Regions from separate parts of the Streptomyces sp. SX-6 genome, predicted to be linked through region 1. Evidence: riboswitches for the same ligand, from Rfam matches in the RefSeq annotation. Region 1 holds a riboswitch; the other holds the start of a gene.
What was found. Region 1 has a riboswitch for thiamine pyrophosphate ahead of thiO (glycine oxidase ThiO). Riboswitches for the same ligand answer to the same signal wherever they lie in the genome.
Positions count from the first base shown of each region.

Region 2: linked by a shared signal. The riboswitch ahead of ACV530_RS33595 (thiamine ABC transporter substrate-binding protein) and the one ahead of thiO (glycine oxidase ThiO) in region 1 are both predicted to bind thiamine pyrophosphate.

Region 1 covers NZ_JBTHHU010000048.1:1,436-6,469, reverse strand. The annotation lists gene ACV530_RS34130 (thiazole synthase) at 1-324, opposite strand, end outside; gene thiS (sulfur carrier protein ThiS) at 330-542, opposite strand; gene thiO (glycine oxidase ThiO) at 539-1,726, opposite strand; TPP riboswitch at 1,724-1,836, opposite strand; gene ACV530_RS34115 (NAD(P)/FAD-dependent oxidoreductase) at 1,978-3,246, shown strand; gene ACV530_RS34110 (Rv2175c family DNA-binding protein) at 3,338-3,703, shown strand; gene thiE (thiamine phosphate synthase) at 3,832-4,485, shown strand; gene metF (methylenetetrahydrofolate reductase [NAD(P)H]) at 4,579-5,034, shown strand, end outside.
Region 2 covers NZ_JBTHHU010000046.1:8,871-13,904, forward strand. The annotation lists gene ACV530_RS33585 (ABC transporter ATP-binding protein) at 1-248, opposite strand, end outside; gene ACV530_RS33590 (ABC transporter permease) at 248-1,861, opposite strand; gene ACV530_RS33595 (thiamine ABC transporter substrate-binding protein) at 1,897-2,976, opposite strand; TPP riboswitch at 2,972-3,077, opposite strand; gene rlmN (dual-specificity RNA methyltransferase RlmN) at 3,109-4,221, opposite strand; gene ACV530_RS33605 (phosphatidate cytidylyltransferase) at 4,395-5,034, opposite strand, start outside.

The DNA.
Region 1 (5,034 bases):
CAGGGTGCGCTCGTCGGCGATCACCTCGAGCTTGACCCAGTCCGTACCGAGCGCCTCGCGGGCCAGCCGGGCCGTCAGGACCGCCTCGCCCGCGGTGAAACAGCCCGCCGTGTTCGGCAGCACCCGTACGCCGTGCTTCTCGAGCACGGACAGCACCGAGCCCCGCACGCTCGAGTCCAGCCGGCGCATCGCGACCGTGGTCAGCTCGGTGCCCGAGGCGATCAGCGCGCGCTCCAGCACCTCCAGGCTCGGGGCCCCGCCCGTTCCCATGATCAGACGGGACGTGAAGACGGTGTCGGCAATGGTGAGCAGGTCGTCCGCCATCGTGATCAGCCTCCCTGCACCGCGGTGAGCACCTCGACCCGGTCGCCGTCGCCGAGCGGCGTGAGCTGCCACTGGCCGCGCGGGACGACGGTTTCGTTGACGGCCGCGGCGACGCCGCCGGGCGTGGTGGTGAGCGTGGCCACGAGGCCGCCGAGGGTCGTCCCGCCGGGGACGACATGGCGCTCACCGTTGACGGAAACGTGCACGGTGCCGGTCATGCGGGCTGCTCCTGGAGTGAGCGGGGTGAGCGGGTGAATCGCCGGGGGGAGAAGGGACGGGCCTCTTCGGGCAGGCTGCCGGTGGTCAGCGCCTCGGCGAGCGCGTCCCCGGTCAGCGGGGTGAGCAGGATGCCGTTGCGGTGGTGGCCGGTGGCCAGGTGCAGGCCGGGCAGGGCGGACGGGCCGAGCATCGGGGCGTTGTCGGGGGAGCCCGGGCGCAGTCCGGCGCGGGTCTCCACCAGCGGCAGCTCGGTGATGCCGGGCACCAGTTCGTGCGCGTCGCGCAGCAGTTCGTAGACGCCGCCCGCCGTGACGGTCGTGTCCCAGCCGAGCTCCTCCGTGGTCGCGCCCAGGACCAGCTCGCCGTTCTCACGCGGCACCAGGTAGACGTGCCCGCCGCGCACGACGGCCCGTACGGTCCGGGAGAGGAACGGCCGGTACGGCTCCGGCACACGCAGGCGCAGTATCTGCCCCTTGACCGGCCGCACCGGGGGCAGGACCTCCTCCGGCAGCCCCGCGAGCAGGCCGCTGCCGCTGCCCGCCGCCAGCACGGTCTGGCCGGCCGTGACCCGGCTGCCGTCGGCGAGTTCCGCGCCGATGGCCCGGTCCCCGCTCAGCAGCACCCGCTCCGCGCGGCTGCGGTGGAAGACCACCCCGGCCCGCTCACAGGCCGTCAGCAGCGCCTTCGCCAGCCGCCGGGGATCGGTCTGGTGGTCCCCGTCGACACGCAGCCCGCCCTGTACGCCGGGCGCGAGCATCGGCTCCAGCCGGCGGCACTCGCGTCCCGACAGCCACTGCGAATCCAGCCCCGACCGCAGCTGGAGGGCGTGCAGTTCGCGCAGGTGCGCCCGGTCGTCGGCGTCGAGCGCGACGGCGAGCGTGCCGCATGCGCGGTAGCCGGTGTCCTGGCCGCTCGCCTCCTCCAGCTCGGCCGTGAACTCCGGATAGCGCCGCGCGGAGGCCAGGTTGAGGGCGAGCAGCTCCTGCTCGCCGTAGTGCAGTTCGGTGACGGCGGCCAGCATCCCGGCCGCGACCTGCGCGGCCCCGCCGCCCGGCGCCGGATCGGCGAGCACTGTGGCCAGACCGCGCTGGGCCGCCCGCCACGCCGTGACGAGCCCGATGACTCCGCCGCCGACGACGAGGACGTCATGACTACGTGTACCAGGTGGACTATCCGCATGCATGGGCTTCCAGCCCCTCCCTTCGCCGGCATGACCCGGATCAGGTTCGTACGGTCGGAGGCCGTCCAGCCTCCCTCTCAGCCCGGTGCGTCCGGGCTCCCGCGAGTGCTTGTGCAGCGCCACCCTAGTACGGGCCGGGAACCGACCGGAAGGCGGCGGCACCCGCCGGCAGTGTTCAAACCTCGTGACTTTGTGTCGGAGGTCTCGTCACCCGGTGCTCCGAAAGAGACCGGCCACCGACCTATGGTGATCGTGTGAGTGAGCAGACGAACACCGCCGGTGGCCCTGCCGCCGAGGGCCGGGAAGCGACCAAGGGCGCGGCGCGGAGACGCGTCGTCATCGTCGGCGCCGGGATGGCCGGCGTACAGACCGCCGTCGCACTGCGCGAACAGGGCTGGGAAGGGGCGATCACCCTGCTGGGCGCCGAGCCCCACCCCCCGTACGACAGGCCGCCGTTGTCGAAGGCCGTGCTGCTCGGCAAGGCGGAGGGGTCCGCCTTCGAGGTGGACTTCGCCTCGCTCGGCATCGAGCTCCAGCTCGGCCGCGAGGTCACCGGCCTGCGCGCCGCCGACCACGAACTGGACACGGTGCGCGGCACCGTCCCGTACGACCTGCTGGTCGTCGCCACCGGCGCGGAACCGGTCCGGCTGCCCGGCAGCGAAGGCGTGCCCGGCGTCCATCTGCTGCGCACGCTGGACGACGCCGAGCGGCTGCGCCCGCTGCTGGTCGAGCAGCGCGACATCGTGGCGGTCGGAGCGGGCTGGATCGGCGCGGAGTTCGCGACCGCCGCCCGCGAGGCGGGCTGCAACGTGACCGTCGTGGAGGCCGCCGACCGGCCGCTGGCGGGCGCCATGCCGGCCGAGGTCGCCGCCCACATGGTCGACTGGTACGCCAACAGCGGCGCCCGGCTGCTCACCGGCGCCGCGGTGGCGGCGATCGAACCCGGCGAGGTCGTGCTCGCCGACGGCCGCCGGCTGAAGGCGGACGCGGTCGTCGTCGGCATCGGCGCCCGCCCCGCGACCGGCTGGCTGGCCGGCTCGGGCATCGAGCTCGCGCCGGACCGTTCCGTCGTCACCGACGACCGGCTGCGCACCTCGCTGCCCGACGTCTACGCGGTCGGCGACTGCGCGTCCTTCCCCTCCGCCCGGTACGGGGAGCGGCTGCTGGTGCACCACTGGGACAACGCCCTGCAGGGCCCGCGGACCGTCGCCGCCAACATCGTGCACGGCCCGGACGAGGCGCCGGTCTACGACCCGGTGCCGTACTTCTGGTCCGAGCAGTTCGGCCGGTTCGTGCAGTACGCGGGCCACCACGCCGACGCCGACGAGATCGTCTGGCGCGGCGACCCGTCGAGCGCCGCCTGGACGGTGTGCTGGCTCCGCTCCGGCGTCCTGGTGGCGGTGCTGGCGGTCGGGCGCCCGCGCGACCTGGCACAGGGGCGCAAGCTCATCGAGCGGGGTGCGGCGATCGACCGGGAAAGGGCGGCGGACGCGTCCGTCCCGCTGAAAGCCGCGGCGCTCTGATCCGTTCTGATCCGTATCGCGGCGAGGGTCTCGAGCCCGCTCGGGTCAACCCGGCTACCGGCTGTCAGTGGCGGATGGCAGGCTTGTCCTTGTGACCGAGATTGACGCAAAGATCGAAGCGCTCGTCCCCGCCTGGCTCACTCTCCCCGACATCGCGGAGATGCTCGACGTCGAGGTGACGCGCGTGCGCCAGCTGGTGAAGGAGAACCAGCTGGTGGCCGTGCGCCGTGGCGAGAACAACGCGCTTCACGTGCCTGCCGAGTTCATCAAGGACGGCAAGGTCGTCAAGGGCCTCGCCGGGACCCTGACCCTTCTCAAGGACGACGGCTTCAGTGACGGGGAGATGCTGGAGTGGCTGTTCACGCCGGATGACACCCTCCCCGGCACCCCGGCCCAGGCGCTCCATGAGAACCGCGGGACCGAGGTGAAGCGCCGCGCCCAAGCGCTCGCCGTCTGAACGACCCCTCTGCCCTTCTGCCCTTCTGCAACGACCCTTCTGCAGCGATTCCGTTCTGCAGTGATTCCGTGCGGTGTACGGCCCGGTCCACGGGCCGTACACCGCTGACCCGGGGGGAGACCCGACCGATGTCCGCCACCGCGCGCGAGCGGCTTGCCGATGCCCGGCTGTACCTGTGCACCGACGCGCGCAAGCGCCAGGGCGACCTGCCGGAGTTCCTGGACGCCGTCCTCGGCGCCGGCGTGGACATCGTGCAGCTCCGCGACAAGGGCATGGAGGCGGGGGAGGAGCTGGAGCACCTCGCCGTCTTCGCCGATGCCGCTCGCCGCCACGGCAGGCTGTTCGCGGTCAACGACCGTGCCGACGTCGCCCACGCCGCCGGCTCCGATGTGCTGCACCTGGGCCAGGGCGACCTGCCGGTGCCCGCGGCCCGGGCGATCCTCGGCGAGGACGTGCTGACAGGGCGCTCCACGCATGCCGAGGCGGAGGTGGACGCCGCGGTCGCGGAGGCGGGCGTGGACTACTTCTGCACCGGCCCCTGCTGGCCCACCCCGACCAAGCCCGGGCGGTACGCACCGGGCCTGTCCCTGGTCCGCTACGCCGCCTCCCTGGCGCCCGAGCGCCCGTGGTTCGCGATCGGCGGCATCGACGAGGGGAACCTCGACCAGGTGCTCGAGGCCGGCGCACGGCGGATCGTCGTCGTCCGCGCGATCACCGAGGCGGACGATCCGGGGGCCGCCACGGCCCGGCTCGCGAAGCGGATCCGGTCCTTCGACGTCTGATCCGTCTCACGGTGTGGAAGGCCATGGGCGAAAAAAGGGCATATCACGGAAGCCGGTTGGGCAGCCGCCACGCCGCTGGTTAACTTGACCGGTATGGCCCTCGGCACAGCTTCCACCAGGACTGATCGCGCACGGACAGTGCGCGACCTGCTTGCTTCCGGCGAGCGCTCGTTTTCGTTCGAATTTGCTGCCCCGAAGACCGAGAGGGGCGAACGGACTCTCTGGAACGCGATCCGCCGGATCGAAGCCGTCGCCCCCACCTTCGTGTCCGTGACCTATGGCGCCGGCGGTTCGTCGCGCGAGGGCACCGTGCGGGCGACCGAACGCATCGCGACCGACACCACGCTCACCCCCGTCGCCCACCTCACGGCGGTCAACCACTCGATCGCCGAACTGCGCAACGTCATCGGCCAGTACGCCGACGTCGGCATCCGCAACATGCTCGCGCTGCGCGGCGACCCGCCCGGCGACCCGATGGGCGAGTGGGTGCGCCACCCGCGGGGCCTCGACCACGCGGTCGAACTGGTCCGGCTCATCAAGGAGTCGGGC
Region 2 (5,034 bases), on a different contig from region 1:
TGGTGGTCCTGGAACATGAGCCCGACCCCGCGCCGGTGCACCGGCACCGCGCCCTGGTCCTCGCCCGCGAGGAACACCCGCCCGGCGTCCGGCCGTTGGAGCCCGGCCACCACCCGCAGCAGCGTGGACTTGCCGCTGCCGCTCGGCCCGAGCAGGCAGACGATCTCGTGCTCGGCGACCTCGAGGTCCACCGCGTCCAGCACGGTGCGCTCGCCGAAGCGGACCGTGACCCCGTCGAGTCGCAGCATCAGAACTCCCCTGTCCGATCGGTGCGTATGCGTTCCAGCACCAGCAGCGCCGCCGCGCAGACCAGCATCAGCACCGTGCTGAGGGCCATCGCCTGCCCGTAGTTGAGCTCCCCGGGGCGGCCGAGCAGGCGGGCCACGGCGACGGGCAGCGTCGGATGGTCGGGGCGCGCGATGAAGACGGTCGCCCCGAACTCGCCCAGCGACACGGCGAAGGCGAACCCGGCCGCCACGGCCAGGGCGCGCCCGACCATTGGCAGGTCCACCTCGCGCCATGCCCGCAGCGGCGACGCCCCGAGCACGGCGGCCGCCTCGCGCAGCCGCGAGTCGACCGCCCGCAGCACCGGCAGCATGGTCCGTACGACGAAGGGGACGCCCACCAGAGCCTGGGCCAGCGGGACCAGGATCCAGGACGTGCGCAGGTCCAGCGGCGGCTCGTCCAGGGCGATCAGGAAGCCGAAGCCGACGGTCACGGCGGACGTGCCGAGCGGCAGCATCAGCAGCGCGTCGAAGCCGCGCACCAGCCGGCCTTCACGCCGGGCCAGCGCCGCCGCGGCGAGGCCGCCGATCACCAGCGCGATGGCGGTCGCGGCGAGCCCGTACGCCAGGGAGTTGCCGATGGCGTCCAGCGGGGCGACGACGAACGTGCCGCCGTTGTCCCCGGCGGAGGCGAGCGCGCGGTAGAACGCGAGCCCCTGGCCGTCCGGTCCGTCGAAGGAGCGCTGGACGAGCACCGCCAGCGGCAGCAGGATCAGCAGGGCGACGACGGCCAGGACCGACCACAGCAGCGCCCACTGCGCCGCGCCCCGCGGCCGACGGGAGGTGTGCGCGGCGTCGACCAGCCGCAGGGCCGACTCCCGTCGCCGTACGGTCCGCCCGTGGACGGCGAGCAGCGCCGCCACGGCCGCGAACTGCACCAGCGTGAGCACCGCCGCCGTGGGCAGGTCGAGCAGTTGCGCGGTCTGCTGGTAGATCTCCACTTCCAGCGTGGAGTAGCGCGGGCCGCCGAGGATCTGGATGACGCCGAAGGAGGTGAAGGTGAACAGGAAGACCATCAGGCCCGCCGCGGCCACCGCCGGGGCCAGCGCGGGCAGGGTCACCCGGCGCCAGGCCGCGAACCGCCCGGCACCCAGCACCCGTGCCGCGTCCTCCTGCCGGGGGTCGAGCTGGGCCCACAGACCGCCGACGGTACGGACGACGACGGCGTAGTTGAAGAAGACGTGCGCGAGGAGGATCGCCCAGACCGTGGTGTCCAGGCGCACCCCCCACAGCTCGTCCAGCAGCCCCCCGTGCCCGAGCAGCGCGAGGAAGGCCGAGCCCACGACGACGGTCGGCAGGACGAACGGGACGGTGACGACCGCGCGCAGCAGCCGCTTGCCGGGGAAGTCGAAGCGCGCGAAGACATACGCGCCGGGGAGCGCGAGCGCCAGCGTGAGCGCGGTGGAAGCGGCCGCCTGCCAGGTGGTGAACCACAGGACATCACCGATGCGTGGATCGGTGAGCACCTCGCCGATCCGGCCGAACTGCCACTGTCCGTCCGCCTTGAGCCCCCGCGAGACGATCGCGGCGACCGGGTAGGCGAAGAAGACGGCGAAGAAGGCGAGCGGCACGACCATCAGGCCGAGCCGCACCAACGACCTCCGCCTTGAGGTCACTTCAGGACGAGCGAGGACCATGCCTTGATCCACTGGTCACGGTTCGCGGCGATCTTCTCCGGAGCGAGCGTACCGGAATCGGTGACCCGCGCTCCGTACTTGGTGTACAGCTCGGGCAGCTTCGTGTCCTTCACGGCCGGGTTGACGAACATCTGGAGCGGCATGTCCTCCTGGAACGTCCTGCTCAGCAGGAAGTCGATCAGCGCCTGGCCGCCCTTGGTGTTCTTCGCGCCCTTCAGCAGGCCCGCGAACTCCACCTGCCGGAAGCAGGTACCGGCCGAGACGCCGACGGGGCTCTCCTTGGGCTGCGGCTTCATGCCGAGCACCTCTGCGGGCGGGCTGGAGGCGTAGGAGACGACGAGGGGCTTGTCGCCCTTGGCCTTCTTGCCCGCGGCCGAGCCGGAGAAGCGGTCATTGTACGCCTGCTCCCAGCCGTCGACGACCTCGGCGCCGTTGGCCTTGAGCTTCTTCCAGTAGTCCTGCCAGCCGGCGTCGCCGTACTTGGCGATGGTGCCCAGCTGGAAGGCCAGGCCGGGCGAGGAGGTGGCGGAGTTCTCGGTGACGAGGAGGTTCTTGTACTCCGGCTTGACCAGGTCGTCGAAGCTCTGCGGCGGGGTCAGCTTGTGGTCCGCGAACCAGGCGCGGTCGTAGTTGACGCAGATGTCGCCGCTGTCGATGGGGGTGACCCGGTGCTTCGCGGCATCCTCCTGGAGCTCCTTGGGGACCCCGTCCAGGCCCTTCGCCTCGTACGAGGTGAAGAGCCCGTTGTCGAGCGCACGGGACAGCAGGGTGTTGTCGACCCCGAAGAACACGTCGCCCTGCGGGTGACTCTTGGAGAGGATCGCCTGGTTGACCGCCTGGCCGGCGTCCCCGCTCTTGAGCACCTTGACGGTGTAGCCGGTGCGCTGCGTGAACTCCTTGAGGACCGCGGCCGACGCGTTGAAGGAGTCGTGCGAGACGAGGGTGACCGTCTTGTCGTCCTTGGCCTCGTCGGATCCGCCGCAGGCGGCGAGCGCCGGAAGGCACAGCGCGGTGACGGCCGCCGCACCGAGGGCGCGCCGGAGGGTGGTGTTCATGGTCGAGCTGACTCCCTACGCCGGTACTAACCGGATCAGGTCCGAGGGTCTGCGGGCCGTGCCGCACTCTCAGCGCTGCGTGCGCTCCCCTGTCGGATTGTTCATTTGTGCGAGTGATGTCAGGTGACAGTATCAGCGCTCGGTCGCGGCGAGCTGACCGCAGGCGCCGTCGATCTCCTGGCCGCGGGTGTCCCGTACGGTCACGGGCACGCCGTGCGAGGCGATCGCGTCGACGAACGCCCGCTCGTCCTCGGGCCGGGACGCCGTCCACTTGGAGCCCGGGGTGGGGTTGAGCGGGATCAGGTTGACGTGCACCCGCTTGCCCTTGAGGAGGCGGCCGAGGAGGTCACCGCGCCACGCCTGGTCGTTGATGTCGCGGATCAGGGCGTACTCGATGGAGATCCGGCGGCCGGACTTCTCCGCGTACTCCCAGGCGGCGTCGAGGACCTCGCGGACCTTCCAGCGGGTGTTGACCGGGACGAGGGTGTCCCGCAGCTCGTCGTCCGGGGCGTGCAGCGACACCGCGAGACGGCACTTGAAGCCCTCGTCGGCGAACCGGTGCATCGCGGGGACCAGGCCGACCGTGGAGACGGTGATGCCGCGCTGCGAGAGCCCGAGGCCGTCCGGCTCGGGGTCGGTCAGGCGGCGGATGGCGCCCACGACCCGCTTGTAGTTGGCCAGCGGCTCGCCCATGCCCATGAAGACGATGTTCGACAGCCGCGCGGGGCCTCCCGGCACCTCGCCGTCGCGCAGCGCGCGCATGCCGTCGACGATCTGGTGCACGATCTCGGCGGTGGACAGGTTGCGGTCCAGCCCGGCCTGGCCGGTGGCACAGAACGGGCAGTTCATGCCGCAGCCGGCCTGCGAGCTGATGCACATGGTGACCCGGTCCGGGTAGCGCATCAGGACGGACTCGACGAGCTTGCCGTCGTGCAGGCGCCACAGGGTCTTGCGCGTGGTGTCGTCGTCGCACGAGATGTGCCGGACCACGCTCATCAGCTCCGGCAGCAGCTCCTCGGCGAGCTTCCCGCGCGACGCCGCCGGGATGTCGGTCCACTCCGCCGGGTCGTGCGCGTAGCGCGCGAAGTAGTGCTGGGACAGCTGCTTGGCGCGGAACGGCTTCTCGCCGATCGCGGCCACCGCCTCCCGGCGCTCGGCGGGCGAGAGGTCGGCAAGGTGCCGCGGGGGCTTCTTGACTCCGCGGGGAGCGACAAAGGTGAGCTCACCAGGCGCAGGGCGTGCCATGGACGGGGACTCCTCGTTACGGCGAATACGGGCGATCTCCGCGTGCGCGGAGCCTACGGGGGGACCATGCCCAAGCCCGGGGATCTCACCGGGGCATCCCCGCTGGTCGCAGGGCCGAAAAGAGCCCGCCGACCAGCGGCGGGCTCTTCCAGGGTACGGCAGTCGCGCTCGGCTCAGGAGCCGACGAAGGCCACCATCAGCAGCCACACCACCGGAGCGGTCGGCAGCAGCGAGTCCAGCCGGTCCATGATCCCGCCATGGCCCGGCAGCAGCTCGCCCATGTCCTTGATGCCCAGGTCCCGCTTGATCATCGACTCGCCGAGGTCGCCCAGCGTGGCGCTGACCGCGACCGCGAGGCCGAGCAGCAGGCCCTGCCACCACATGCCGCCGTCGATGAGGAGCTGCATGCACAGCGCGCCCGCCACCATCGCGAACAGCACCGCGCCGATGAGCCCCTCGCGGGTCTTGCCCGGGCTGATGCGCGGCGCGAGCTTGTGCTTGCCGAACCGCCAGCCCACCGCGTACGCGCCGGTGTCGCTGACCACCGTCAGGACGAGGAAGGTCAGCACCCGCCACGCACCGTCGTCGGCGGCGAGCATCAGCGCCACGAAGGTGGCGAGGAACGGCACGTAGAACGCCGCGAAAATGCCCGCTGTGACGTCCTTGAGGTAGTCGTCCGGCGGCTCCGTCATCCGCCAGACCAGCACGGCGAGCGCGGTGAAGGCCATGGCCACCCAGGCACCCTCGGCACCGTTCACATAGCCCGCGACCGTCATCGCCGCTCCGCCGATGGCGAGCGGCACCAGGGGCGCC